One region of the Streptomyces agglomeratus genome, then DNA from elsewhere that is predicted to be linked to it. Evidence: predicted binding sites of a transcription regulator. Region 1 holds the regulator's gene; the other holds the start of a gene.

Region 1 (14,669 bases):
GCCGTACACGATGCCGATGCCGGCGTCGTCGCCCAGGCGGTCCTCGGGGCCCTTGACCAGGTCGTTGAGCACGAGGTCGCGGTGGCCGTCGCCGTTGAAGTCCTCGGCGACGCGGCTGCCCCTGCCGTGCGGTACGGGGCGTACGGGCGCGGCGGCCTTCTTCACCGTCGCGGTGGGCGAGGAGTCCGCCTTGGCGCCCGGTGTCGGGGAGCCCCCGTCGGCGGAGGCGCCGCAGCCCGTCAGTAATACGGCGCAGCCCACTGCTGCCCCGGCCAGCCTTCTTCGCACGACCCACCCCACCCGTATCACCGGTTCCAGATGGCACATGATGCTCGTTTTTGACCACTGCGGTAAGCCGTGCGTACGAAATGCGCCCGGAACTGCAAGCCGTGCGCAACAAAGCGGCCGGACCTGCCCCCGAGGCAGATCCGGCCGCTTCCTGGTACCGCGTACGCGCTACTTCACCGGCTCCGGTTCCGGAGCGTCCTCGGTCTCGGCCTCGCCCGCGGGCTCGGCCGGCGTCTTCACCGAGTCCAGCAGCAACTGGGCCACGTCCACGACCTGGAGCGATTCCTTCGCCTTGCCGTCGTTCTTCTTGCCGTTCACCGAGTCGGTGAGCATGACGAGGCAGAAGGGGCAGGCGGTGGAGACGATGTCCGGGTTGAGGGACAGGGCCTCGTCGACGCGCTCGGTGTTGATGCGCTTGCCGATGCGCTCCTCCATCCACATGCGCGCGCCGCCGGCGCCGCAGCAGAAACCGCGCTCCTTGTGACGGTGCATCTCCTGCTGGCGCAGGCCCGGGACGGCCGACATGATCTCGCGCGGCGGCGTGTAGACCTTGTTGTGGCGGCCCAGGTAGCACGGGTCGTGGTACGTGATGAGGCCCTCGACCGGGGTCACCGGGATCAGCTTGCCCTCGTCGATGAGGTGCTGGAGCAGCTGCGTGTGGTGGATGACCTCGAACTCGCCGCCGAGCTGCGGGTACTCGTTGGCGATGGTGTTGAAGCAGTGCGGGCAGGTGGCGACGATCTTCTTGGCCGACTTGGGCTTCTTCGTCGACTCGTCCTCGTCGTCCTCGCCGTACGCCATGTTCAGCATCGCGACGTTCTCCTGGCCGAGCTGCTGGAACAGCGGCTCATTGCCCAGACGGCGGGCGGAGTCACCGGTGCACTTCTCGTCGCCGCCCATGATCGCGAACTTGACGCCCGCGATGTGCAGCAGCTCCGCGAAGGCCCTCGTGGTCTTCTTCGCCCGGTCCTCCAGGGCGCCGGCGCAGCCGACCCAGTAGAGGTACTCGACCTCGGACAGGTCCTCGATGTCCTTGCCGACGATCGGGACCTCGAAGTCGACTTCCTTCGTCCACTCGACGCGCTGCTTCTTGGCGAGACCCCAGGGGTTGCCCTTCTTCTCCAGGTTCTTGAGCATCGTGCCGGCCTCCGACGGGAAGGCGGACTCGATCATCACCTGGTAGCGGCGCATGTCGACGATGTGGTCGATGTGCTCGATGTCGACCGGGCACTGCTCGACGCAGGCGCCGCACGTGGTGCAGGACCACAGGACGTCCGGGTCGATGACGCCGTTCTCCTCCAGCGTCCCGATCAGCGGACGCTCGGCCTCCGCGAGAGCCGACGCGGGAACGTCCTTCAGCTGCTCCTCGGTGGCCTTCTCGTCGCCCTCCATGGTCTTGCCGCCGCCCGCGAGCAGGTACGGCGCCTTGGCGTGGGCGTGGTCGCGCAGCGACATGATCAGCAGCTTCGGGGACAGCGGCTTGCCCGTGTTCCAGGCGGGGCACTGCGACTGGCAGCGACCGCACTCGGTGCACGTGGAGAAGTCGAGGATGCCCTTCCAGCTGAACTGCTCGACCTGGCTGACGCCGAACACCGCGTCCTCGGCCGGGTCCTCCCAGTCGATCTCCTTGCCGCCGGACGTCATCGGCTGGAGCGCGCCCAGGGCGGTGGAGCCGTCGTCCTCGCGCTTGAACCAGATGTTCGGGAAGCCGAGGAAGCGGTGCCACGCGACACCCATGTTGGTGTTCAGCGAGACGGTGATCATCCAGATCAGCGAGGTGCCGATCTTGATCATCGCGGTGAAGTAGATCAGCGTCTGGAGCGTGGAGACGCTCAGCCCGTCGAAGGCGAGGACGAGCGGGTACGACACGAAGTACGCGGCGTCGTAGCCGTCCACGTGGTGGATCGCGCCTTCGAGGCCGCGCAGCACCAGGATCGCGAGGCCGATCGTCAGGATGATGTACTCGACGAAGTACGCCTGCCATGCCTTCGAGCCGGCGAACCGCGACTTGCGCCCGGCCCGCGAGGGCAGGTTGAGCAGGCGGATCGCCATCAGGACGACGATGCCCACCACCGTCATCAGACCGATGAACTCGATGTACATCTCGAACGGCAGGAAGCCGCCGATGACGGGCAGCACCCAGTCGGCCTGGAAGAGCTGGCCGTACGCCTGGGCGAGGGTCGGCGGCAGCGTCAGGAAGCCGATCGCGACGAACCAGTGCGCGACGCCGACGATGCCCCACCGGTTCATCCGGCTGTGGCCGAGGAATTCCTTGGCCAGGGTGATCGTGCGCTGTTTCGGGTTGCCTGTGCGGCTGCCCGCGGGGACGGGCTGGCCCAGCTTGACGAACCGGTAGATCTGCGCGACGGCTCGGGCGATGAGCGCAACGCCGACCACGGTCAGGACCAGCGACACGATGATCGCGGCGAGTTGCATTTTGGGGGCTCCTCGGGCCTGCGAGGGTGAGAAATTCTGGGGGACGGCTGAGCAGCGGTGGGACGGGATTACTAAGCGGTAACTTATTCAGTCCGTGCTGAGCGTACCCATTTATGCCGCCGCACTGTAGTTGCGTCGGCGGTGATCTGTGTCGCGTAAGGCTTCCCTCAGCCCCGCGGTCCCCCGGCGGCGAGGGCCGCGGGCACGGTGCGGGCCAGGATGGCCAGGTCGAGCCCCAGCCAGTGCTGCTCGATGTAGTGCGTATCCAGTACGTCCATCTCCTCCCACGGCAGCTCCGAGCGCCCGCCGACCTGCCACAGCCCGGTGATGCCCGGCCGCACCACCAGTCTCGCCCGAGTCGCCGACGGATGGCCCGGAGGCAGCGGGCACGGCCCGACCAGGGACATCTCGCCGCGCAGGACGTGGATCAGCCGCGGCAGTACGTCCAGACGCGTCCGGCGCAGCAGCCGGCCGACGGGGGTGCGGGGGTCGGTGCGGACCGTCACCATGCGGAAGGGGCGGCCGTGCAGCCCGGCCCGGGTCGTCCCCGTGAATACCGGGCCCGGCGACGTTACGGCCGCGGCCAGGGCGGTGAGGAGCAGGAGCGGGGCGGTGAGCGGCAGCAGGGCGGACGTGACCGCCAGGTCGAAGATGCGCTTCGCGAGCATGGAGCGTACCTTTTCATGCCTTTAGTCCGTATACGGTGGTCCGCTGGACGCTGGCGTGCCGTGCCCATGCCCAAAAGGGCCGCATAAGAGTTGCGTCCCCTCGACTCAGGTCTGTTGACGCGGGTGGATCCGTCATGCATCCTTGAGTCTGTTCCACTCAAGTCAGCTGGAGGAATCGAAATGGCACGTGCGGTCGGCATCGACCTGGGCACCACTAACTCCGTCGTCAGCGTTCTGGAGGGCGGCGAGCCCACCGTCATCACCAACGCCGAAGGCGCCAGGACCACGCCGTCCGTCGTCGCTTTCGCGAAGAACGGTGAAGTGCTGGTAGGCGAGGTTGCCAAGCGCCAGGCAGTCACCAACGTCGACAGGACGATCCGGTCGGTCAAGCGCCACATGGGCACCGACTGGAACATCGAGCTCGACGGCAAGAAGTTCAACCCGCAGCAGATGAGCGCCTTCATCCTGCAGAAGCTGAAGCGCGACGCCGAGGCGTACCTGGGTGAGAAGGTGGCCGACGCGGTCATCACCGTCCCCGCGTACTTCAACGACTCCGAGCGTCAGGCGACGAAGGAGGCCGGCGAGATCGCGGGCCTCAACGTCCTGCGCATCGTCAACGAGCCGACCGCCGCCGCCCTGGCGTACGGCCTCGACAAGGACGACCAGACCATCCTCGTCTTCGACCTCGGCGGCGGCACCTTCGACGTGTCGCTGCTGGAGATCGGTGACGGCGTCGTCGAGGTGAAGGCCACCAACGGTGACAACCACCTCGGTGGTGACGACTGGGACCAGCGCGTCGTCGACTACCTGGTGAAGCAGTTCCACTCCGGCCACGGTGTGGACCTCTCCAAGGACAAGATGGCGCTCCAGCGTCTGCGCGAGGCGGCCGAGAAGGCCAAGATCGAGCTGTCCTCCTCCACCGAGACCTCGATCAACCTGCCGTACATCACGGCGTCGGCCGAGGGCCCGCTGCACCTGGACGAGAAGCTCACGCGCTCGCAGTTCCAGCAGCTGACCGCCGACCTCCTGGACCGCTGCAAGACGCCGTTCCACAACGTCATCAAGGACGCGGGCATCCAGCTCTCCGAGATCGACCACGTCGTTCTCGTCGGTGGCTCGACCCGTATGCCGGCCGTCGCCGAGCTCGTCAAGGAGCTCACGGGCGGCCAGGACGCCAACAAGGGTGTGAACCCGGACGAGGTCGTCGCCATCGGCGCCTCGCTCCAGGCCGGTGTCCTCAAGGGTGAGGTCAAGGACGTCCTGCTCCTCGACGTCACGCCCCTGTCTCTCGGTATCGAGACCAAGGGCGGCATCATGACGAAGCTCATCGAGCGCAACACCACGATCCCGACCAAGCGCTCCGAGATCTTCACGACGGCTGAGGACAACCAGCCGTCCGTGCAGATCCAGGTCTACCAGGGCGAGCGCGAGATCGCGGCGTACAACAAGAAGCTCGGCATGTTCGAGCTGACCGGTCTGCCGCCGGCCCCGCGCGGTGTCCCGCAGATCGAGGTCGCCTTCGACATCGACGCCAACGGCATCATGCACGTCGCCGCGAAGGACCTCGGCACGGGCAAGGAGCAGAAGATGACCGTCACCGGTGGCTCCTCGCTGCCGAAGGACGAGGTCAACCGGATGCGCGAAGAGGCCGAGAAGTACGCGGACGAGGACCACAAGCGCCGCGAGGCCGCCGAGACCCGCAACCAGGCCGAGCAGCTCGTCTACCAGACGGAGAAGTTCCTCAAGGACAACGAGGACAAGGTCCCGGGTGACGTGAAGACCGAGGTCGAGACCGCCATCACCGAGCTGAAGGAAAAGCTCGCGGGTGAGGACACGGCCGAGATCCGCACGGCGACGGAGAAGGTCGCGGCCGTCTCCCAGAAGCTCGGCCAGGCCATGTACGCCAACGCCGAGGGCGCCCAGGCCGCGGGCGGCGACGCTCCCGGCGCCGAGCAGGCCAAGGCGGACGACGACGTCGTCGACGCCGAGATCGTCGACGACGAGAAGGACGCCGGCCGGCAGGGAGGCGCCGCATGACGGAGGAGACTCCGGGCTTCGAGGAGAAGCCCGACGTCCCTTCCGGCGCCACTCCCGAAGACGCCGAACCGCAGGCCGCCGCGCCCGAAAAGGCAGGGACCGACTCCGTCGAGGAGTCGGGCCCGGCGGCCCCGGCCGGGGACGTACAGGACGTAGCTCTGACCGCGCAGCTGGACCAGGTACGCATGGCGCTCAACGAGCGCACCGCGGACCTCCAGCGGTTGCAGGCTGAGTACCAGAACTACCGTCGCCGCGTGGAGCGGGACCGGGTCACGGTCAAGGAGATCGCCGTCGCGAACCTGCTGACCGAACTCCTCCCGACCCTCGACGACATCGGTCGCGCGCGTGAGCACGGCGAGCTGGTGGGCGGGTTCAAGTCGGTGGCCGAATCGCTGGAGACGGTCGCCGCCAAGATGGGCTTGCAGCAGTTCGGCAAGGAGGGCGAGCCCTTCGACCCGACGATCCACGAGGCGCTGATGCACTCGTACGCGCCGGATGTCGACGAGACCACGTGCGTCGCGATCCTCCAGCCCGGATACCGGATCGGCGAGCGGACCATCCGTCCCGCGCGGGTCGCGGTGGCCGAGCCCCAGCCCGGTGCCACGTCCGCCAAGGCGGACGAGCCCGAGGCCAAGGCTCCGGACGAGGAGAGCGGTGGCCCGGACGAGGGCTGACGTGACCAGGAGCAGTACACGTAGCGGCAGGAAGGAGGGACGTCGGGGATGAGCACGAAGGACTTCGTCGAGAAGGACTACTACAAGGTTCTCGGCGTCCCGAAGGACGCCACCGAGGCCGAGATCAAGAAGGCGTACCGGAAGCTCGCCCGCGAGTTCCACCCGGACGCCAACAAGGGCGACGGCAAGGCGGAGGACCGCTTCAAGGAGATCTCCGAGGCGAACGACGTCCTCGGCGACCCCAAGCGGCGCAAGGAGTACGACGAAGCGCGTGCTCTGTTCGGGAACGGCGCCCTGTACAACAGGCAGGGTCGTCCGGGCCCGGGCGCCGGTGGCGGCACCTTCAACTTCGACCTGGGCGACCTCTTCGGAGGCGCCCAGGGCGGGGCCCAGACCGGCGGTGCCGGCGGGTTCGGCGGCGGCCTCGGGGACGTGTTCGGGGGCCTGTTCAACCGGGGCGCCGGCCCGGGTGCGCGTACGGGTACGCAGCCGCGCCGCGGTCAGGACATCGAGTCCGAGGTGACGCTCAGCTTCACCGAGGCGGTCGACGGGGCCACGGTCCCGTTGCGGATGTCCAGCCAGGCCCCCTGCAAGGCGTGCTCCGGCACCGGCGACAAGAACGGCACACCGCGGGTGTGCCCGACCTGCGTCGGTACGGGACAGGTCTCGCGCGGCGGCGGTGGCGGCTTCTCGCTCACCGACCCGTGCGTCGACTGCCGGGGCCGCGGGCTCATCGCCCAGGACCCCTGCGAGGTGTGCAAGGGCAGCGGCCGCGCCAAGTCGTCGCGCACCATGCAGGTCCGGATCCCGGCGGGCGTCTCCGACGGCCAGCGGATCCGGCTGCGCGGCAAGGGCAGTCCCGGTGAACGGGGCGGTCCGGCCGGTGACCTGTACGTCGTGGTCCACGTGGACGCCCACCCGGTCTTCGGCCGCAAGGGCGACAACCTCACCGTCACCGTGCCCGTCACCTTCGTGGAGGCGGCGCTCGGCGGCGAGGTGAAGGTCCCGACACTGGGCGGCCCGCCGGTCACCCTCAAGCTGCCGGCCGGCACACCCAACGGCCGCACCATGCGCGCCCGCGGCAAGGGCGCGGTCCGCAAGGACGGCACCCGCGGCGACCTGTTGGTCACCGTGGAGGTCGAGGTGCCCAAGGACCTTGACGACAAGGCCCGGGAGGCGCTGGAGTCCTACCGTGAGGCGACCGCCGGGGAGGACCCGCGGGCGGAGCTGTTCCAGGCCGCGAAGGGAGCATGAGATGGACCCACGCATGCGTCGTAACCCGTACCAGCTGACCGACGAGACGCCTGTGTACGTCATCTCGGTCGCGGCCCAGCTCTCCGGCCTGCACCCGCAGACCCTGCGGCAGTACGACCGCCTCGGCCTGGTCTCCCCGGACCGCACGGCCGGGCGCGGCCGGCGCTACTCGGCCCGCGACATCCAACTGCTGCGCCAAGTGCAGCAGTTGTCGCAGGACGAGGGCATCAACCTGGCCGGCATCAAGCGCATCATCGAGCTGGAGAACCAGGTGACCGCGCTCCAGCAGCGCGTGGCCGAACTCTCGACGGCGGTGGAGGGCGCGGCGGCGGCGTTGCAGCAGCGCGAGGCCCAGGTGCACGCGTCGTACCGGCGCGACCTCGTCCGCTACGAGGACGTGCAGCAGGCCAGCGCACTGGTGGTCTGGCGGCCCAAGCCCAAGAGGACGGCGGAGTAGCTCCGTTCAGCACGCGAAGGCCCGGCATCCCGTGAGTGGGGTGCCGGGCCTTCGCCGTGGGCGGGTTCAGCCGACCTTGAACGTGAGTGTGGTGGACAGGCCCCGGCTGCCGTACGCGCCCCGCGACCACACCTCCAGGGTGTAGTAGCCGTTCAAGGGCGGCGTCCAGGTGACCGCGGAGTCCGCCCCCGTGACGTTCTGGTAACCGGTCTCCTCGGGGCCGCGGATGTGCCACGTGTACCCGCCGACCGTGCCCTCCTCCGAGGCGTTGGGGCGCATCGTGACGGTCAGCGGGATGTCGCGGCCGCCGTGCGGACCGCAGTCGTTGGCGGTGCACTCGGTGTACGGAGCGGAGAGCTTCACCTGTGGGGCGAGGGTCGCCAGGTGCCAGGCCGGCGCGATGCGGTCCACGGTGACCTCGGCGGAAGGTGCCGACTCCTGCCCTTCGTCGTTCACGTGAGTGACGTAGTAGTACGACACACCGGTGGGTGCCGTCTCGTCACGGAATTCCGCCGACTTGGTCACCGACGTGGTGAGCCTGGTCCAGGCCCCGGTGGGAGTGCTCCGGCGGTAGACGTGATGCCCGAGGGCGAAGTCCGCACGGGTCCATCCGAGCCGGGTCGAGAAGTCGCTCGGGGTCGCCGTCAGGGCGGTCGGCGGGGCGAACTGCGCCGGGGCCGGCCTGGTGACCGGTCCGGCGGTGGCTGCGGGCGCGACGTTCCCGTACACGTCGACCGCGCGCACCTCGTACTGGAAGGCGACGCCTGCTTCCGCCCGGGCATCGGTGTAGGAGTCGCCCAGCACGGTCTCCGGGCCGTCCGGGTCGCTCTGGCCGGCCGGAGCCGCCCAGACCTCGTACTGGTGGGTGTCGTCCGCGTTGGCCGTCCAGCGCAGGACATTGCCGGCGGTGGTGCCGTCGGCCGTCAGGCCCGTCACCTGTGCGGGCGGGGTGGTGTCGGGCTCGCCCGTGTCCGCCGCCGCGGACTGCGCGGACTCGTTGCCTGCGGCGTCGAGTGCGCTCACGCGGTAGTACCAGCGCCGGTGGATGTCGGCGGTGGTGTCGCGGTACGCGGCGTCGGTCAGGTCCCCGCCGACGCGGGTGAACGGACCGGCCGCGCTCTGCGACCGGAACACGCGGTACGTGGTGGCTCCGCCGACGGGCGACCAGCCGAGCGTCACGCTGCCGGGGCCGACCTTCGCGGTCAGTCCGGTGGGTGCCGCGGTCGCGGTCCTGTCGGCGGTGGTGACGGGCATGTCGGTGGTGCCCACCGACTCCCGGCCGGCCTTGTCGACCGCGCGCACCTCGTAGAAGTACACGGCTCCGGTGGCGGCCGGGGTGTTGGTGTACGACGTGGTGGTGACCGGCGTGCTGTTCAGCCGCGTGTAGGTGCTGCTGCCCTTCGCGCGGCGGTAGACCCGGTACCCGGCGAGGTCCATCTCCGGGCTCCTGGACCAGGTGACGGTCGCCCTGAGGGTGGAGGCGCTGTACGCCGCCGTCGCGCCGAGCGGGGCGAGAGGCGCGACCTTGTCGACGTCGGCCGAAGTACGGGGCGTGTACGCGAACTTGACGTTCGCCTCACCGGTCCAGGCGGCGAAGTCGACGCGCAGGGTGTGCTTCCCCCGGGGAACGGTGAGGTTGACGGTCTTCTTCTGCGTCGTGGAGACGTTCTTCCAGACGTCGACCTTGCGCACTCCGTCGAGGTAGACGCGGATGCCGTCGCGCACCTCGGCACTGAAGGCGAACGGACCGCCGGAACCGAAGTCGCGGGTCACGGTCCAGCGGACGCCGAAGTTGTCCCTGGGGAGAGTGACGCCGGCCGGGTCGCCGGTGCCGTAATTCTCGTTGATCGCGGTGTCGCAGGCGGTGTGCTTGGGCGTACCGGAGAAAGACGTGTTCGCGTAGAACTGCGCCTTCCACACCGGCGGGGCGCACGTGACCGCGGCATGGGCGGTGGCGGGCAGGCTGAGGCCGGCAACGGCCGCGCCGAAGGCGGCGGCGGTCGCGCAGGCAGCGCGCAGGCGCTGGTTCATGGAAGTCGGGGTCGCTCTCGGTCCGGTCTGAGGGGGCACCAGGAGTGTGGGGGGAGCTCCGGGCGTGATCATGTCACGGCCCCGGCGCCCCGGCAACGCACTCCGGCGCCCGGCAGCGCACTCCCGGCGCCCCGTCAACGGCACCCGCGCCCGGACTCCCGCACCCGCGTCACGGGTGCGGGAGTCCGGGCGACGCCACTGCGCCTACGGGAGCGGGGGTGCGTCGGGCGTCGGAGTGGCCGAGACTTCCGCCGACAGGGGGGCTTCGCCGCCCGTCGCGTCGACGGCGGCGACCGCGTAGTAGTACGTCGTCCCGTTGGTCACGTCCGTGTCCCTGAACTCGTTGTCGGTGGTCAGGGGCAGGGCGGTCGCGTTCTCCTTCGTGACGCCCGGCCGGGTCGCGCGGTAGACGCGGTAGCCGGTGATCGCGGGGGCGCCCTCGTCGGCGTCCACGTGGTCCCAGACGAACCACACCATCCCGTCGTGGCCCGACACGTCGTAGATCCGGGTCGCGGCGGGCGGCTGGTGGGCCTGGTAGACGGGCTTGAAGGAGCCGGAGGCGGGGGAGGCCACGCCGTACCGCGTGACGGCCACGACCGCGTAGAAGTGGTCGCGTTCGCCGGCCGGGATGTCGTCGGCCGTGAGGGCGGGCGTCTGGGTGACGCGGTAGGGCTGCGCGTCGGGGCCGGTGGGGACGGGGCTCGTCGCGCTCCGGTAGACGCGGTACTCGGTGACCGGGACGTACGGACCGGCGGCCCACGTCAGCTCCAGGCGGGCGCCGGTGAGCGTGCCGGTCAGTTCCCGGGGCGCCGTGGGCACGGCGTCGGGGCCGACCGCGCGGGTGCCGTACACCCACTGGGTCTTCGCCGATTCGTTGCCCGCCGCGTCGACGGCGGCGACGCGGTAGCGGAAGCGCTGCCCCGCCTGGCCGGTGGTGTCCTGGAGGGTGAGGGCCTCGGTGGTGCCGACCCTCGTCTCCACGTCGAGGTCCTCGGGGGCGCGGTAGACGTGGTACGCCGTGGTGTCCGCGGCCGCGCCGCTCTGCCAGGTCAGCGTGACGCCCTTGTCGTCCTCGGCGGTGACGGCGGGCGCGGTGGGCGGCGGGGGCGGGGTCGTGTCCGGACGGGCGACGGCGACGTGGGCGGCGTACGGAGAGGCGTTGGCGGCCGCGTCGAGTGCCTTCACCGTGTACTTGTACGAGGTCACCGCCGGGTCGAGGGCCGTGTCGGCGTACGCCGGAGTCTCCACCGTGGCGATCCGCGTGTAGTCGCGGGAGTCGCCGGCCGCGCGGTACACGTCGTACTTCACCGCGTCCGTGACCGGCTGCCAGGTCAGGGAGTTGGCGGGGCCCTCGGGCTTCCCCGCCAGGCCGGTGGGGGCGGCCGGCGGTGTCGCGTCGACGGTGGTCACGGGCATGTCGACGCTGCCGGGGCCCTCGCGGCCCGCCTTGTCGACCGCGCGGACCTCGTAGTACCAGACCTCGCCGGTCGCGGGCGGGACGCCGGTGTACGTCGTGCCGGTCTGGTGGGCGGCGCCCGTGACGTCGAGGTACGTGCTGCTGCCCTTGAGGCGGCGGAAGACCCGGTATCCGGCCAGGTCCATCTCCGCGTTGGGCGCCCAGGTGACCGTCGCCCTGCGGGTCGCCGTGTCGTACGTCGTCCTCGCGCCCGTGGGGGCGAGCGGCGGCGTGGTGTCCACGTCCGGGGACGTGCGCGGCGCGTAGGCGAAGCTGACGCTCGCGGAGCCGGTGAAGGCGGCGTAGTCGACGCGCAGGGTGTGGGTGCCCTGGGGGATCGTGACGTTGACGGTCCTCTTCTGGACGGTGGTCACGTCCTGCCACAGGTCGATCCTGCGGACCCCGTCGACGTACACCCGGACGCCGTCGAGAGCCTCGGCGGTCAGCGAGAACGGTCCGCCGGAGCCGAAGTCCCGGGTCAGGGACCAGCGGACACCGAAGTTGTCGCTGGGCAGGGTGACGCCGGCCGGGTCGCCGGTGCCGTAGTTCTCGCTGATGGCGGCGTCGCAGACGGTCGCGGCGGGGGTTCCGGCGAAAGTGGTGTTGGGGAAGAACTGCGCCTGCCACTGCGGCGAGGCGCAGGCGGCGGCGGAGGCGGGGCTGGCGGTGAGGGCGTACACCGTCGCGGTGGCCGTCAGCAGCGCGGTGGCCGCGGCGGTGGCACGGAGGGCGGCTCGGGAATCCACGTACACGGCTGGGCAGCTCTTTCTGTCGAGGAAGAGGAGTCACAGACGTGGGGGGAAGGACGCTGACTGTACCGGTGGTGGTGGTGCGTAACTACTGGTTCTTCGAGCCAAGTTGCGGCAGCGCGGGACCAGGGGTGTCGACGATGCCGGACTGGACGAGGAGCGCCCCGAGGTGGGTGCGGCCGGAGGCGTTGAGCGCCTGGGTGAGCTTGGCGATGTGGGAGCGGCAGGTCCGTACGCTGATGCCCATCCTGCGGGCGACGACCTCGTCGGTGTTCCCCTCGACGAGCAGGCGCGCGATGCCGCGCTGCACGGCGGTGACGGGGGTGTCCGGGGACACCAGGGGCAGGAGCTCGGCAATGGGGGTGGCCTGCGCCCACAGCACTTCGTAGACCTGTACGAAGTAGGTGACGAGGGCGGGGTGCCGGATTTCGAGGGCGACGTCGCGCTGGCGGGTGGCGGGGATGAACGCGACCTCACGGTCGAGGATGATGAGACGGTCGCATGTCTGTTCCATCGTGCGCACCTGCACCTGGCCGGGGGTGAAGTGCTCCAGGTAGTCCCTGACGTGCGGGCTGTAGCGCGCCGAATGCTGGTAGATGTGCCGGATGCTGATCCCCCGTTCGATGGCCGACAGGGCCTGGCGCAGTGCCGGCCCCAGCACTTGGGGCGACCGTGTGCTGCCCGGCTGAAGCGTCAGGAACTCCCTTGTGGCGGCGCTGGTCGCCTGGGCGAGGGCGGATTGGATCAGCGGCATTCCTTCGAGCACGGTGATGGCGAGGTTGGGGTCGTCGCTGGCCACGGCCGTCAGCGGCGTGAGCGTCTCGGTCAGCGCGGTCGTGAGCCGTACGCGTTCGTGGATCTCCCGCGTGATCGGCTGGAGCAGGTGCGCCAGCGCGGCGGACGGCGGCACGGGTTGCAGCCACGCGGCGTCCTGTGGGTCGGGGCGGACCAGAGCCATGTCGATGAGGCACGGAGCGGGCGTCAGGTCGGAGCGGGCGATCCGGCCCTTGCGGAGTGCCTCGGTGTAGAGCTGGACGGCCGGCTCGCACAGCTCCCGGGGGCCGTGCGGATGCGCCGGTATGTCCGTGTCTTCGCCCATCTGGAATCCCCCCGCTTTTTGCAGTGCAACAAGATGACGGTGGCGAAATCGTAGCCAGACGAGGAGTGTTGGCGTGGTCAGTGATCCTGATCGAGGATGCCGGACTGGGCGATGAGGTACCCAAGCTGCGCCCGGCTGCCGCTGCCGAGCGCCGTGTTCAGTTTGGCGATGTGCGCCCGGCAGGTCCGTACGTTCATGCCGAGACGGCGGGCGATGGAGTCGTCGACGTGTCCCTCGACGAGCAGTTGGGCGATGGACCGCTGAACGCCGCTGATCCCCTTGGGGACCGGGTCGTACTGCACTTCCTCCAGCAGAGGGGCCGCGCGGCTCCAGAGCTGTTCGAAGACCTTGACCAGGTACTCGACCAGTCCGGGGTGGCGGAGCTCCAGGGCTACCTGGCGGTCGTCGCGGGCGGGGATGAAGGCGACCGTCCGGTCGAAGATGATCAGGCGCTCGATGAGCTCTTCGAGCGTACGGATCTCCACCTTGCCCTCGGCAAGACGCTCCGCATAGGCGAATGTGCCCTGGCTGTGCCGGACGGTGTGCTGGTAGAGGGTGCGCATGCTGACACCGCGGTCGACCACGGACAGGCCGCGTTCCAGCCCTTCGCTCAGACGGTCCTCGCTCCGGCCGCCGCCGGGCTGGACGGTGAGGACCTCGGTGTGGCACTCGGCGGTGGCGAGGTCGAGTGCGGCGTTGATCCGGTTGACGCCCTCCAGGACCGTGATCGCGTGGGTGGTCGGCGGGTCCTGGGCGCTGATGTCCATGAAAGGCTCGAAAGACTCGGCCAGTTCGACCGAGTGCCGCCTCCGCTCCTGGATCTCCCGCTCGATCGGATGGAGACGCTGGGCCAGTGCGGCGGACGGCGGAACAGGCCGAAGCCAGTCGGCGTCGTCCGGGTCGGGGTGCAGGAGCGCGAAGTCCATCAGGCAGGGCGCCGGCTCCACTTCGGCGCGGGCTATGCGTCCGGAGCGCAGTGCGCTGGCGTAAAGGCGCCTCCCCTCGTCGCACAGTTCGGTGATCCCATGAGGATGTGCCTGTTTCGTGTTACTTGTGGTCATTCCTCCACCCCCCAGGTTCCTGAACATGCAGGAACATGATGCATCGACCCGGTGGTGTTCGAGTGCTCAGGTGAGACATCGTCGTATGGCGGGGAAGATGAATCCACAAGTGAGGACGAAGCCGACTATGTATAAGCGAATGCTTCGCTCGGTGCTTGCCGCTACTTTTGTCGCGGCCTTGGCCTATGGCGCGCTGGGCGGCGATGACATCAGCTGGAACACCGAGGCATCCGCGCCCGGTGACATCAGCTGGGGCACCGAGGCGGCGTCCGCGCCCGGTGACATCAGCTGGGGCGTCGCGCCGGCCCACGCAGACGCATGACCGTTCCACCGGACGACCGCACCTTCAGGCGCGAAATGGCCACCGCCTACCGCTCGGGCTGGCACTTCATCGACCTGGTCACGGCCATCCCCCACCGTGGCGACTCGGTGATGGTCACCCTGTTCGGCGAGCCGATC
Region 2 (14,669 bases), 1.0 Mb from region 1:
CCTGCCCGGCACCACCGCCGTCCTCGACGACCTGCACCCGTACCGGGTCCCGCCCCGGATCCCGGGCAGCTCCGCCCCGCCCGTGGCCGAACGGGACGGTGTCAGCCACGACTTCTGGGCGCACCTCTGGCGGCGTTCCCTCGAACTGATCGACACGACGGACCCGGGGCGGGCCGCCGAGATACTGGCCGTGCAGCGCGTCGTCGTGCCGCTGGCTCCGGCGGCGCCGCGGCGCGGCGAGGACCAGCCGGCGAGCGCCACACTCCGGGCGGCGCCCGGCGGCCTGCTGGCCTCTCCGCCGGCCGGGCCCCACGAGTTCGCCGAGGTGCTCGTTCACGAGACCCATCACACGAAGCTCGCCGCCCTCCACGAACGCGTACCGCTGTACCGGCCGGGCGGGGAGGACCTGCACCCGGTCGGCTGGCGCCCCGACCCGCGTCCCGTGTCGGGCGTACTCCAGGGCGCGTACGCGCATCTGGCGCTCACGGACCTGTGGCGGCGGGCCGCGACCGGGGCCGGCTCCCCGCCCGCCTGGCGGCGGCGGGCCGCGCACCAGTTCGAGCTGCATCGCGGACACGTCGCGGAAGCCTTGTCCGTACTGCTGGAATCCGATGAACTGACCGTAGAGGGCCGGGAGTTCGCCGGTGAGATGCGAGAGCACCACGCGAGCCTCGGAGCGACTCAGCGGATCTGTGGGTAACACTGTGTCAAGTGACCGTTACGTTCGGTCGGCGAGTGCTGGTACGGGGCGCAAGACAGGGAGACGTGTACATGGTGGATCAGCGGCGGTCGGGCGGCGCCGGTGCGGCAGGGCGTGACGGCCAGGGGGGACCGGAGCGCTTCCTCGTGGTCTTCCCCGGCTACCACCGTCCGTGGGCCAACTGGATCGCGCAGCGCCTGGAGTTCCACGGCCGGCGGGTCACGCTCCAGCGCTGGGACCCGCCGCGCGAGGTGCCGCTGGAGGAATCGCTCGGCGATCTCCTGATGTCGACCGGCCGGGTGCTGCTCGTCCTCAACGACTGGTTCTTCGAGCTGGGGCCACGGGCGGCAGGCGAGTGGAACGACGTACTGCGGGGATACGTCGCGGACAACGCCGACCGGTTCGCGGCCGTCAACCTCACCAACCGCCAGCTGCCCCCGGCCACGGCCGTCCTGGAACCCGTCAGCCTCTGGAGTACGGGCGAGGAGGAGGCCGAGGAGCGGCTCCTCGGCCGGCTCGGCATCGACTACCGGCGCACCACGGGCCGCCAGCCCCCGGCGAGCGGCTCCCGCTTCCCCAACACCCCGCCCGAGGTCTGGGGCGAGGTCCCGCGCCGCAACCGGCGCTTCACCGGCCGCGACGACATCCTCACCGAGCTCCAGGAGCGGCTGACGGAAGCCGAACGCGGCAACTCCGCCTGCACCCTGCTCGGCATGTCCGGCATCGGCAAGACCCAGATCGCCGCCGAGTACGCCCACCGCTTCAGCACCGACTACGACGTCATCTGGTGGGTCAACTCCGACGACCGCAACATCCAGCGCGACCGGTTCGGCGAGCTCTCCGTGGAACTCGGGCTGCGCAGCGGCAACGAGCCCGGTGAGCGCATCCGGGCCGTGCGCGACGCCCTGCGGCGCGGCGAACCGTACAGCCGCTGGCTCGTCATCTTCGACGGCTGGGACGACACCGACGGCGCGGGCGTCCTGCTGCCGCACGGTCCGGGCCACACCATCGTCACCTCGCGCAACAGAGGGTGGGGCGAGCACACGGACGTACTCGACGTGCCCAGCTTCGACCGCGCGGAGTCCACCGGCTACCTGATGCGCCGGGCCCCGCACGTCACCTCCGCGCAGGCGGACGAGGTGGCCGCGGAATTCGGCGACGTACCCCTGTCGCTCGTCCAGGCCGCCTCCCTCCTCGGCGAGACCCGGATGGAGGTCCCGGAGTACCTGCGCATGGTCCGGGAGGGACGGCTCTCCACCGTCGAGGAGCCCGCCGGGGACGGGTTCCCCCACTCCTCGCTCACCTCGTGGTCGATCCTCATCAACCGGCTCCGCCGGACCCAGCCGCAGGCCGTCGAAGTGCTCAGCCTGTGCGCGTCCTTCGCCCCGGGCAGGATCCCGCTCGGGCTGGCCCGCGCGTACCCGCAGGCGGACCTCCCCGAGGAACTGCGCTGGATGAGCACCGACCTGACCGCCTGGACGCGGGCACTGGACACCCTCGTCACGTACTCGGTGCTCACCCGCGAGAGCCGCGGCCCCGTCAACACGGAGATGGGACCCCACCAGGAGTCCGTGCACATGCACCGGCTCGTCCACGACATGGTGTCCCGGCTCACCAGCGACGAGAACCGCGAGACCTACCGCAAGGCCGTACGGACGCTGCTGGCCGAGGCCGACCCCGGCAACCCGCTCGACAGCAGGCAGTGGCCGCAGTACGCCGAGCTGCTGCCGCACCTGGAGCCGTCGGGCGCGCTGAGCAGCTCCAACGCCCGTGTGCAGGCCGCCGTACTGAACTGTCTCCAGTACTGCCGGCGCAGCGGCGAGTTCACGGCCGGCACCCGGCTCGCGGAGAAGATCCGCAACCACTGGACCGTCTTCATGGACCCGCTGGCCCCGAACATGCTCGACCTGACCACCCAGCAGAGCAACCTGCTCCGCTCGGCGGGCCGCTTCCGCGAGGGCTACGAACTCGACAGCGCCATGATGCAGCGGCTCCGGGCCGCCGAGCCGCGCAACGAACTCGGCGAACTCAGCATCAATGGCAATCTCGCCAGCGGACTGCGCAGGCTCGGCCGCTACCAGGAGGCGCTGGAACTGCAACGGCAGGTGCTGGCCGACGAGGAACGGCTGCTCGGCGAGAACGAGCTGACCTCCCTCAACGCCCGGCACAACCTCGGAGTCGGACTGCGCCTGCTCGGGCGCTACCGGGAGGCGTACGAACTCGACCTGGAAACCCTCAGCAGGCGCCAGAACGCCCTGCGCACCCGGCACATCACCACGCTCAACTCCGGCAACGCGGTGGCCCACGGGCTGCGGCTGCTGGGCCAGTACCGCGACTCGGTGGCCCGGCAGGAGCCGGTGGTGCGGCTCCACGTGCAGGTGCTCGGCCCGCTGCACCCGCAGACCCTGGCCGCGCGCACGCACCTGGCGCTCGCCCGGCGGCGCGAAGGCGGCTTCCAGCAGGACATCGGGCCGCTCATGGACAGCCTGATGGAACAGCTGGAGCAGGTCCACGGCAGGACCCACTACAGCACCCTGTCGTTCATCAACGACTACGGGAACTTCCAGCGCGAGCACGGCGACCTGGCCAAGGCGAAGGATCTGATCGCCGAGGCGGAGGCCGGATACCGGGCACTGCTCGGCCCCGCGCACCCCGTCGCCACGGGCATGCTCGCCAACACCGGTCTGGTGATGCAGGCGGCCGGTGACCGCAGCGAGGCCATGTCCATGTTCGAGTCGGCGCTCGCGGGCCTGACCGCCACCCTCGGGGCCGACCACCCCTGGGTACTGGGCTGCGCCCTCAACGCCTCCGGCGGCCGCAACTTCAACGGCAGGGTCGCGGACGCCGCCGACCTCAGCCGGGACACCCTGCGCAGGTCCCGCCGGGTGCTCGGCGACGAACACCCGCTCACCCTGTCCTGCCAGACGGCGCTCGCCGCCGATCTGCGGGCCCTGCGGGAGCACGAGGAGGCCGAGAAGGTGGAGGCCGACGCGCTGCTCACCCTCACCCGGACCCTCGGCGCCCAGCACCCGCACACACTGTCCGCGCGTCAGCGGACCCGCCCGTACTGGGACTTCGAGGCGTACCTCGGCTGACGGGTTTCCCCGGCCGCACGCCGGAGGGCCCGGTACCGCGGCGACGCGGTACCGGGCCCTCCGGGCGTACGGGCTCTGATCAGGCGTCGAAGACCTCGTTGAGCAGCTGCTGCTGCTCCGCCTGGTGGCGCTTGGCCGAGCCGACGGCCGGGGACGAGCCGTGCGGACGCGAGATGCGCCGCAGCCGCTCGCCGTGCGGGATGTCGGCGCCGACCGCCAGGTCGAGGTGGTCGATCAGGTTGAGCGCGATGAACGGCCACGCCCCCTGGTTCGCCGGCTCCTCCTGCGTCCACAGGTACTTCTCGGCATTCGGGTACTTCGCGATCTCCTCCTGGAGCTCCTTGCCCGGCAGCGGGTACAGGCGCTCGAGGCGGATGATGGCGGTGTCCGTCGTGCCGCGCTTCTGACGCTCGGCCTCCAGGTCGTAGTAGACCTTGCCGGCGCAGAAGACGACCTTGCGGACGGCGGCCGGGTCCACGGTCGAGTCACCGATCACCGGGCGGAAGCCGCCGGTGGTGAACTCCTCGGCCTTGGACGACGCCGCCTTCAGACGCAGCATCGACTTCGGGGTGAAGACGATGAGCGGCTTGTGGTGCGGGTTGTGGACCTGCCAGCGCAGCAGGTGGAAGTAGTTCGACGGCAGGGTCGGCATCGCGACCGTCATGTTGTCCTGGGCGCACATCTGGAGGAAGCGCTCGGGACGGGCCGACGAGTGGTCCGGGCCCTGTCCCTCGTAACCGTGCGGAAGCAGGAGCGTGACGCCGGACGTCTGGCCCCACTTCTGTTCGGCCGAGGAGATGAACTCGTCGACGACGGTCTGCGCGCCGTTGACGAAGTCACCGAACTGGGCCTCCCACATGACCAGCGACTCGGGCCGGGCGAGCGAGTAGCCGTACTCGAAGCCCATGCACGCGTACTCGGAGAGCAGCGAGTCGTAGACGTTGTAGCGGGCCTGGTCGTCGGAGAGGTACTGGAGCGGGGTGTAGTCCTCGCCGGTGTTCTGGTCGACGAGCACCGCGTGGCGCTGGCCGAACGTACCGCGGCGGGTGTCCTGGCCGGACAGCCGGACCGGGACGCCCTCCATCAGCAGCGAGCCGATGGCGAGGGTCTCGCCCATGCCCCAGTCGATCGTGCCGTCCTCCACCGAGGCCGCGCGGCGCTGCATCTGCGGCATCAGGCGCGGGTGGACGGTGATCCGGTCGGGGATGTTGACCTGGGACTCGGCGATCCGCTTGACGACCTCCTGGGAGACCGCCGTGGCGATGGCCACCGGGAACTCGGCCTGGACCTCCGGGGTGTGGGCGGGAGCCGGGTTCGAGGTGGCCTCGCGGACCTCCGCGAAGACCTTCTCCAGCTGGCCCTGGAAGTCCTGGAGCGCCTGCTCCGCCTCTTCCAGCGTGATGTCGCCGCGACCGATGAGGGACTCGGTGTAGAGCTTGCGCACCGAGCGCTTCACGTCGATCAGCGTGTACATCTGCGGGTTGGTGAACTGCGGGTTGTCGCCCTCGTTGTGACCGCGGCGGCGGTAGCAGATGAGGTCGATCACGACGTCCTTGTTGAACGCCTGGCGGAACTCGAAGGCGAGCCGCGCGACGCGGACCACGGCCTCCGGGTCGTCGCCGTTGACGTGGAAGATCGGCGCCTCGATCATGCGGGCCACGTCGGTCGCGTACATGGAGGAACGCGACGACTCCGGGGCGGCGGTGAAGCCGACCTGGTTGTTGATGACGATGTGGACCGTGCCGCCGGTGCGGTAGCCCCGCAGCTGCGACATGTTCAGCGTCTCGGCGACGACGCCCTGGCCGGCGAAGGCCGCGTCGCCGTGGAGCGCGACGGGCAGGACGGTGAAGTCCGTACCGCCCTTGTTGATGACGTCCTGCTTGGCGCGGGCGACACCCTCCAGGACCGGGTCGACCGCCTCCAGGTGCGAGGGGTTCGCGACGAGCGAGACCTTGATCTGCTCGCCGTCCAGGCCGGTGAAGGTGCCCTCGGCGCCCAGGTGGTACTTCACGTCGCCGGAGCCGTGCATCGACTTCGGGTCGAGGTTGCCCTCGAACTCGCGGAAGATCTGCGCGTACGACTTGCCGACGATGTTCGCGAGGACGTTCAGGCGGCCGCGGTGGGCCATGCCGATGACGACCTCGTCCAGGCGCGACTCGGCGGCGGAGTCGATGACCGCGTCGAGCAGCGGGATGACGGACTCGCCGCCCTCCAGGGAGAAGCGCTTCTGGCCGACGTACTTGGTCTGGAGGAACGTCTCGAACGCCTCGGCGGCGTTCAGGCGGCGCAGGATGCGCAGCTGCTCCTCGCGCTCCGGCTTGGCGTGCGGGCGCTCCACGCGGTCCTGGATCCACTTGCGCTGCTTCGGGTCCTGGATGTGCATGAACTCGACGCCGACGGTCCGGACGTACGAGTCGCGGAGCACACCGAGGATGTCGCGCAGCTTCATCATCGACTTGCCGGCGAAACCGCCGACGGCGAACTCGCGCTCCAGGTCCCAGAGCGTGAGGCCGTGCTCGTTGATGTCCAGGTCGGGGTGCTTGCGCTGCTTGTACTCCAGCGGGTCGGTGTCGGCCATGACGTGGCCGCGGACCCGGTAGGAGTGGATCAGCTCGAAGACGCGGGCGGCCTTGGTGACGTCGTCGTCGTGCGAGACGTCGATGTCCCTCAGCCAGCGGACCGGCTCGTACGGGATCCGCAGGGCCTCGAAGATGTCGTCGTAGAAGCCGTTCTCGCCCAGGAGCAGGTTGGAGAGGATCCGCAGGAACTCGCCGGAGGCGGCTCCCTGGATGACCCGGTGGTCGTACGTCGACGTCAGGGTCATGACCTTGGAGATGCCCAGCTTGTTCAGGGTGTCCTGCGAGGTGCCCTGGAACTCGGCCGGGTAGTCCATCGCGCCGACGCCCATGATGAGGCCCTGTCCGGGCATCAGGCGGGGCACGGAGTGGACGGTGCCGATGCCGCCGGGGTTCGTCAGCGACGCGGTGACGCCGGTGAAGTCGTCCATCGTCAGCTTGTTCGCGCGGGCGCGGCGGACGATGTCCTCGTACGCCTGCCAGAACTCGAAGAAGTTGAGCGTCTCGGCCTTCTTGATGGCCGCGACGACGAGCTGGCGGTCGCCGTTGGGCTTGACCAGGTCGATGGCCAGGCCCAGGTTGACGTGCGCGGGCTTGACCAGGGTCGGCTTGCCGTCCTTCTCCGCGAAGGAGTAGTTCATCGACGGCATGGCCTTGAGGGCCTGCACCATCGCGAACCCGATGAGGTGCGTGAAGGAGACCTTCCCGCCGCGGGCGCGCTTGAGGTGGTTGTTGATGACGATGCGGTTGTCGAACAGCAGCTTCACCGGGACGGCGCGCACGGACGTGGCCGTGGGCAGCTCCAGCGAGGCGTTCATGTTCTTGGCGACGGCGGCGGAGGGGCCGCGCAGCGTCACGTACTCGGGACCCTCGGGGACCTCCTTGGCGGCGTCCGCCTTCGGCTCGGCCTTGGCCTTCGCGCCGGCCTGCTGTGCGGCGGCCGGTGCGGGGGCGGAGGCGGGCTTGGCGGCGGGAGCCGTGACCGGAGCGGCCTTGGCGGGGGCCGGGGCCTGGGCGGCGGGCTTCGCCGCGGCGGGGGCGGGCTGGGTGGCCGCGGGCGTCGCCGGGGTGGCGGGCGCGGCGGGTGCCGGAGCGGCCTGGGCCGGCTGTGCGGCGGCCCCGGTCACGTCATCGGCTTCGGGCGTGGCGGTCTTCTCCGCCGCGGGGGTGGAACCGGGCTTGTAGTCGGCGAAGAAGTCCCACCAGGCGCGGTCGACCGAATTCGGGTCCTGGAGGTACTGCTGGTAGATCTCGTCGACGAGCCACTCATTGGGACCGAAGGCAGCGGCAGGGTTCTTCCCTTGCCCGTCTTGGTCGGTCGAGACGCTCGGGCTACTGGGGGACTGAGACGACACGGCGTTAACCGCCCTCTTCCGCTTCGCAAGGTGATGGACAGCGGAAATAAAGGCTACGCCTCCCCGGCCGAGAGGTGCAGGCCGGGCGGGCCTTCCGTCGCGTAAGTCACATCGGAGCGCTGGTTTCGGCGCCTGGAATGGCGGGAAACAAGCGTGGTTCCGGTGTAATCCGCTGCGGTCCGGACAGGACGGACCGTGGTTACGGCCCACTTTGGGCCGAACCCCCAAGAGAAGACACGCAGAACGTGTCCTTCCGGTTCGACCCTACGTCAACTGACGAGTAGCGGGCTTCCCCGGAAGAGTGACCTGGATCCGGCAGCCGCGCACGGATTCGGCCACCCCGATGCGTCCGCCGTGCAGATCCACCGCCCAGCGCGCGATCGCGAGGCCGAGCCCCGTACCGCCGTCGCTGCCCGGACCGTGCGGGGCGGGCAGGCTGCCCCGGTTGAATCGCTCGAAGACCCGGTGCCACTCGGACTCCGGTATGCCCGGCCCCTCGTCCAGGACCTCCAGGTCCAGGCTCTCGGGCTGCGCACCGCGCCGGGCGCGCACGGTGACGCGCCCGTGCGGCGGGCTGTGCTTGACCGCGTTGTCGAGGAGGTTCGCGACGACCTGGTGCAGGCGCTCGACGTCCGCGTGCGCGGTCAGCTCGGGCGGCGAGACGTCCAGGTGCAGGTGGACGTCCGTACGCGTATGACTACCGGAGCCGGAGGCCAGACCGCGCTGCGAGGCGATCACGTTGACCTCCTTGAGCACGCCCGAGAGATACGGCCAGACCTCGAATCGGTGGGCCTTGAGCGGTACGACGCCGTTGTCGAGGCGGGAGAGGTCCAGCAGCGTCTCGACCAGCCGGCCGAGGCGCTCGGTCTGTTTGAGCGCCGTGCGCATCGTCTCGGGGTCCGCGGCGGAGACCCCGTCCACGACGTTCTCCAGTACCGCCCTGAGGCCCGCGATGGGGGTCCTGAGCTCGTGGGAGACGTTGGCGACCAGTTCCTTGCGGTGGCGGTCCACGGCCTCCAGATCGTCCGCCATGCGGTTGATCGTGGCCGCCAGCTCGCCCAGCTCGTCGCGACGGCCCGCGCCGCGCACCCGCCGGGTGTAGTCGCCGTGCGCGATGGACTTGGCCACCGTCGTCATCTCGTCCAGCGGGGAGGTCAGGCTGTGCGCCACGAACTGGGTGATCAGCATCGAGGCGATGACCGAGAAGACCGTGATGAAGCGCAGCTCGGTCTTGGTGCGCAGGGCGACGAGGATCAGACCGGTGGTGATGAAGACCGAGACGACGACGAGGGTGCCGAGCTTGGTCTTGATCGAGAAGGGCCGCAGCCTGCTGCCGGGCCGGTTCTCCGGTCCGCTCCTCGGCCGGTTCCACAGCTTGTGCATCAGCCTGATCAACAGCCTGTTCCCTGGTCTGTTCCCCGGCCGGCTGCCCGACCGGCTCGCCGGCCCGGTCATGCGGGTGGTGTCTCCAGCGCGTAGCCCACGCCGTGCACGGTACGGATCCGCTCGGCGCCGATCTTGCGGCGCAGCGCCTTGATGTGGCTGTCGACGGTCCTGGTTCCCGAAGCGTCCGCCCAGTCCCACACCTCGGCGAGCAGCTGCTCGCGCGAGAGCACGGCCCGCGGCGTGTTCGCCAGGCAGACCAGCAGGTCGAACTCGGTCGGCGTCAGGTGTACGTCGTCACCGCGCACCCGCACACGGCGCTGCGCGTGGTCGATCTCCAGTTCGCCCAGGCGGAGGATGCCGCTGCGGGGCGTCGAGGCGGCGAGGGTCGCCCGCTCGACGCGGCGCAGCAGGACGTGCACCCGGGCGGCCAGCTCACGCATGGAGAACGGCTTGGTCATGTAGTCGTCGGCGCCGACACCGAGCCCGACCAGCATGTCGGTCTCGTCGTCGCGTGCCGTCAGCATCAGGACCGGTACCGGCCGCTGCGCCTGCACGCGCCGGCAGACCTCCAGGCCGTCGAAGCCCGGCAGCATGATGTCGAGAACCATCAGGTCCGGCTGCCACGCCTCGGCGGCGTCCACCGCCGCCGGTCCGTCGACGGCCGTCTGCACCTGAAAGCCCTCGGCGCGAAGTCGCGCGGCAATGGCGTCGACGATGGTCGCGTCGTCCTCGACGACCAGCACCCGGCGCTGGGCGCCCGGAGTGGCCGCGAGGCCGTTGTGGCTGGTGTGTGTCTGCTCCATTGCCCCGCCCCTGGGAGTTCTCTGCTAGATCCCACGTGTAGGGCAGCAGCGTAGATGCACTGACAGCGTCCCGGCTACGCAGGGCGAACCGCGAGATGGACCACGTCAGGAACGCCCCGGGCAACTTGGATCTCTTCCGTCCGAACCAAGTTGAATCCGGCATTCCGCAATGCGTCCTCGAAGGCGGGGGACGGTTGGGCCGACCAGACGGCGAGGATTCCCCCTGGTCTCAGCCGCCTCATGCACCCCGCAAGCCCTTGCGGGGAGTACAGATTGGCGTTGTCGTCGGTGACGGTCCAGTCGGGGCCGTTGTCGATGTCGAGGCAGAGCGCGTCGTACGTGTCCTGGTACGTACCAGCGCTCCCGATTCGGTTTTCCCTGACGTAATCCACGAGATCGGTGTGAATGATCTCGCATCGTGGATCGGCGAGCGCGGCACCGGAGATCCGGCTCAGCGGCCCCTCGCGGTGCCAGTCGATGACCGCCCGCTCACGCTCGATGACGACGATCCGCCCCCAGCGCGACTGCTCGGCGGCGCGGGCGAGCGAGAAACCGACGCCGAGACCGCCGATGAGGAGGGAGGGAGCGTAGGGAGCGGACGGGGTGTCCGAGGGGGAAGGGGGCTGGGGAGCGGAGAGGGCGTCGTGGGCGGCGTCGACCAGGAGGCGCTCGGAGCGGCCGTCGGAGGTGTCCATCAGGAAGCAGCCGTTGGCGATGATCTCGAAGTGCGCCCCGCGCTCGCGCAGGACGACTTCGCCGTACGGGCCCTCGCGCCGGTCGACTGTGACGGCGTACGGAGCCTGGATGGCCATGGGGGAACCTCCCGGTGACGGTTCGGTGCTGCGGCTGCTGCTGCTTCCTTCTGATCCGGAGGCCATCCTGGCGTCGCGCGAGGCCGGGAAACAAACCTTCCGGTAAGAAGCCGCACCGGGAGAGTGAGGCGATTTTCGGCCAGTACCCGGCGTCCGGGCCGGTCGGCCGAGCAGGCTCTCCCTCGGCCGAAGGCGGCGCCGCGACGGCGGGCGCGAGTCCGGCGCCGCGCGGTCCCGCTCGGCCGTCCCTGGCGCCGAAACGCCCGTGAGGGCCGGGGCCGGCCGTCGATTCCGCCGCTCACCTCGACCGGTACGTCACCTCGGCCGGTACGTCACGCCGCCCGGTACGTCACGCCGACCAAGGGGGCGCACTCCTGCCAGCCCAGCGACTCGTACAGCCCCCGCCCGTCCGTCGTCGCGCCCAGGATCCCGACCGTGGCGCCCTGTGCGTACGCCGCCTCATGGAGCACGCTCATCACCAGCGCGCCCAACCCCTTGCGCCGGTGCGCGGGCGCCGTCTCCACCTGGTCCACGACGGCCGTCCCGCCCGTCGGGGCGACCTGTCCGCGCGCGGCGAAACCACCGTCGGGGGCGACGACGAGCACGCGCGTCACCCCTCCGCGTCGCCAGGACTTGAGCGCGTACCCGTCGGGAGCGGCCGGCGTTTCGCGTCCCGGCCGACCGGCCAGCGGTGTCGTCATCAGCCAGCCCGGGCCGTCGGACACCCATTCCGGGCCGAGCCAGGGCGCCACGGTCTCCGGCTCCAGGAACACCTTGAGGGCGACGGCCGGCGCGCCGTACGCCTCGGCCAGCTTGCGGACCGTCGCCTCGTCCGCGTCGGTCAGGACGTGCCGGGTGGCGTGGTGGGGCAGCCCGACGTCGACCGTGAGGCCCCACGGCTGCGGGACGGGGTCCGCCGCGCCACGCGACACGACCCATCCGTCCACCCATGCGCGGATCGCGTCGGCGGGGGAGTCGAAGGCTGGGACGGGCATGGCGGCACGCTCCTCGTGTAATGGATGAGTGTGCACTTAGGGTATTACGCAGAGCCGTTGACGTCACCCCTGTCCGGGCTTCCGGGGATGGCTTGATCGCCCACAGCGAACGCGTCCGGACGGCGGGAACATTCGGTCGCGGCCGAGCATTGAGTCGGCATAACGCAAGTTCACTGCCGAAGGGGAGATCATGGCATCGACGTCCAACCCGCTCACCCTGCCCGTGCTGCCGCTCGATGACGAGGTCGTGCTGCCCGGAATGGTGGTGCCCCTGGACCTGTCCGACACCGACGTACGCGCCGCGGTGGAGGCCGCGCAGGCCGCCGCCCGCTCCAGCGGCAACAAGCCACAGGTCCTCCTCGTTCCGCGCATCGACGGCACGTACGCCGCGACCGGCGTCCTGGGCACCGTCGAGCAGGTCGGGCGGCTCTCCGACGGCGACCCCGGCGCCCTGATCCGCGGCCGCAGCCGCGTCCAGATCGGCGCCGGGACCACCGGACCCGGCGCCGCGCTCTGGGTCGAGGGCACGGGCGTCGACGAGACGGTGCCCGACCCGCTCCCCGGAGCGGTCACCGAGCTGGTGAAGGAGTACAAGGCGCTCGCCACCAGCTGGCTGAAGAAGCGCGGCGCCTGGCAGGTCGTCGACCGCGTCCAGCAGATCGACGGCGTGTCCGCCCTCGCCGACAACTCCGGCTACTCGCCCTTCCTCACCACCGCCCAGAAGGTCGAGCTGCTGGAGACCGCCGACCCGGTGGTCCGCCTCAGGCTCGCCGTGAAGTGGCTGAGCGAGCACCTCGCCGAGCAGGACGTCGCCGAGTCCATCGCCAAGGACGTGCAGGAAGGCGTCGACAAGCAGCAGCGCGAGTTCCTGCTGCGCCGCCAGCTCGACGCCGTACGCAAGGAACTGCGCGAGATCAACGGTCAGGACGGCGAGGACGAGTCCGACGACTACCGGACCCGGGTCGAGGCCGCCGACCTCCCCGAGAAGGTCCGCGAGGCCGCCCTCAAGGAGGTCGACAAGCTGGAGCGCTCCTCCGACCAGTCGCCGGAGGGGTCGTGGATCCGCACCTGGCTGGACACCGTCCTGGAGCTGCCCTGGACCGAGCGGACCGAGGACCAGTACGACATCCGGGGCGCCAAGGCGGTCCTGGACGCCGAGCACGCCGGTCTGGAGGACGTGAAGGAGCGCATCACCGAGTATCTCGCGGTGCGCAAGCGCCGGGCCGACCGGGGCCTCGGCGTCGTCGGCGGCCGTCGCGGCGGCGCCGTGCTGGCCCTCGTCGGGCCGCCCGGCGTCGGCAAGACGTCGCTGGGCGAGTCGGTCGCGCACGCGATGGGCCGCAAGTTCGTACGGGTCGCGCTCGGCGGCGTACGCGACGAGGCGGAGATCCGCGGACACCGCCGTACGTACGTCGGGGCTCTCCCGGGGCGGATCGTGCGCGCCGTCAAGGAAGCCGGGTCGATGAACCCCGTCGTCCTCCTCGACGAGATCGACAAGGTGGGGTCCGACTTCCGGGGCGACCCGGCGGCAGCGCTGCTGGAGGTGCTCGACCCCGCCCAGAACCACACCTTCCGCGACCACTACCTGGAGGTCGAGCTGGACCTCTCCGACGTGGTCTTCCTCGCCACCGCCAACGTCCTGGAGGCGATCCCGGAGGCGCTGCTCGACCGTATGGAGCTGGTCAGGCTCGACGGCTACACCGAGGACGAGAAGGTCGTCATCGCCCGCGACCACCTGCTGCCGCGCCAGCTGGAGCGGTCGGGCCTGGAGCCGGGCGAGGTGACGCTGGACGAGTCCGCGCTGCGCAAGCTCGCGGGGGAGTACACCCGTGAGGCGGGCGTACGGAACCTGGAGCGCTCGGTCTCGCGCCTCCTGCGCAAGGTGGCGGCCAAGCACGAGCTCGGCGAGCAGGAGCTGCCGTTCACGATCACGGACGGTGACCTGCGCGCCCTGATCGGCCGGCCCCACCACGTACCGGAGTCGGCCCAGGACCCGTCGGAGCGCCGTACGGCGGTCCCCGGCGTGGCCACCGGGCTCGCGGTCACGGGGGCGGGCGGCGACGTGCTCTTCGTCGAGGCGTCACTGGCCGACGAGGAGACGGGCGGCGCGGGGCTGACCCTCACGGGCCAGCTCGGCGACGTCATGAAGGAGTCCGCCCAGATCGCGCTCTCCTTCCTCCGCTCGCACGGCGCTGAGCTGGAGCTTCCGGTCGGCGACCTGAAGGACCGGGGCGTCCACATCCACTTCCCGGCGGGCGCGGTCCCGAAGGACGGCCCGAGCGCCGGCATCACCATGACGACGGCGCTCGCGTCGCTGCTGTCCGGGCGGCTGGTCCGTACGGACGTGGCCATGACCGGTGAGGTGTCCCTGACCGGGCGCGTCCTGCCGATCGGCGGTCTGAAGCAGAAGCTGCTGGCGGCGCACCGGGCGGGCACGACGACGGTCGTGATCCCCAAGCGGAACGAGGCCGACCTGGACGACGTGCCGGCCGAGATCCTCGACAAGCTGGAGATCCACCCGGTGACGGACGTGCGCCAGGTACTGGAGATCGCGCTGGCTCCGGCAGAGGTACGGGTGCCGGCGGCGGCGTGACGGACGCCGCCGGTGGCCCGGCTGTGGCAGGCCCCCCGACCCCTCGCCCGAGGGAGCGGGGGCCTCCGCTTGCGCCGGACGACAGCGGGCTTCCGCGCGAAAGGGCAGGTAATCGGATACAACGGAGGTAGAGCGCGAACGGCGGGAAAGGCGACAGGCGAGGGCGAGGTGGCGGCATGGGCGTTCCGGAGCGGCTCACGGTGGCCGTCGGGCTTCTCGACGTACGCCCCGACGACCGCGTACTGGAGATCGGCTGCGGGCGCGGTGTGGCGGCCGGCCTGATCCTGGAGCGCCTGCCGCGCGGTGAGCTGGTGGGGCTGGACCGCTCCGACGTGGCTGTCGCGGCGGCGAGCG

Evidence for each region. Region 1 encodes HspR, which represses chaperone genes until heat shock. Its sites were predicted from a motif close to TTGAGNNNNNNNNNCTCAA; they were not measured.
Region 2: lon (endopeptidase La) is a predicted target of HspR. The motif match lies at 11,872-11,890, and genes of this name have one in related genera.

Annotation. Positions count from the first base shown of each region.
Region 1 covers NZ_MEHJ01000001.1:3,837,239-3,851,907, reverse strand. The annotation lists gene AS594_RS16630 (FG-GAP repeat domain-containing protein) at 1-327, opposite strand, end outside; gene AS594_RS16625 ((Fe-S)-binding protein) at 457-2,724, opposite strand; gene AS594_RS16620 (sugar transferase) at 2,892-3,392, opposite strand; gene dnaK (molecular chaperone DnaK) at 3,573-5,429, shown strand; gene grpE (nucleotide exchange factor GrpE) at 5,426-6,103, shown strand; gene dnaJ (molecular chaperone DnaJ) at 6,152-7,357, shown strand; gene AS594_RS16600 (heat shock protein transcriptional repressor HspR) at 7,359-7,814, shown strand; gene AS594_RS44680 (fibronectin type III domain-containing protein) at 7,881-9,845, opposite strand; gene AS594_RS16590 (hypothetical protein) at 10,050-12,053, opposite strand; gene AS594_RS16585 (LuxR C-terminal-related transcriptional regulator) at 12,139-13,149, opposite strand; gene AS594_RS16580 (helix-turn-helix transcriptional regulator) at 13,227-14,210, opposite strand; gene AS594_RS16575 (hypothetical protein) at 14,389-14,532, shown strand; gene AS594_RS16570 (Rieske (2Fe-2S) protein) at 14,529-14,669, shown strand, end outside.
Region 2 covers NZ_MEHJ01000001.1:2,787,804-2,802,472, reverse strand. The annotation lists gene AS594_RS11715 (aKG-HExxH-type peptide beta-hydroxylase) at 1-700, shown strand, start outside; gene fxsT (FxSxx-COOH system tetratricopeptide repeat protein) at 772-3,795, shown strand; gene AS594_RS11705 (multifunctional oxoglutarate decarboxylase/oxoglutarate dehydrogenase thiamine pyrophosphate-binding subunit/dihydrolipoyllysine-residue succinyltransferase subunit) at 3,875-7,726, opposite strand; gene AS594_RS11700 (HAMP domain-containing sensor histidine kinase) at 7,991-9,109, opposite strand; gene AS594_RS11695 (response regulator transcription factor) at 9,178-9,915, opposite strand; gene AS594_RS11690 (spermidine synthase family protein) at 9,990-10,727, opposite strand; gene AS594_RS11685 (GNAT family N-acetyltransferase) at 11,060-11,722, opposite strand; gene lon (endopeptidase La) at 11,913-14,315, shown strand; gene AS594_RS11675 (SAM-dependent methyltransferase) at 14,492-14,669, shown strand, end outside.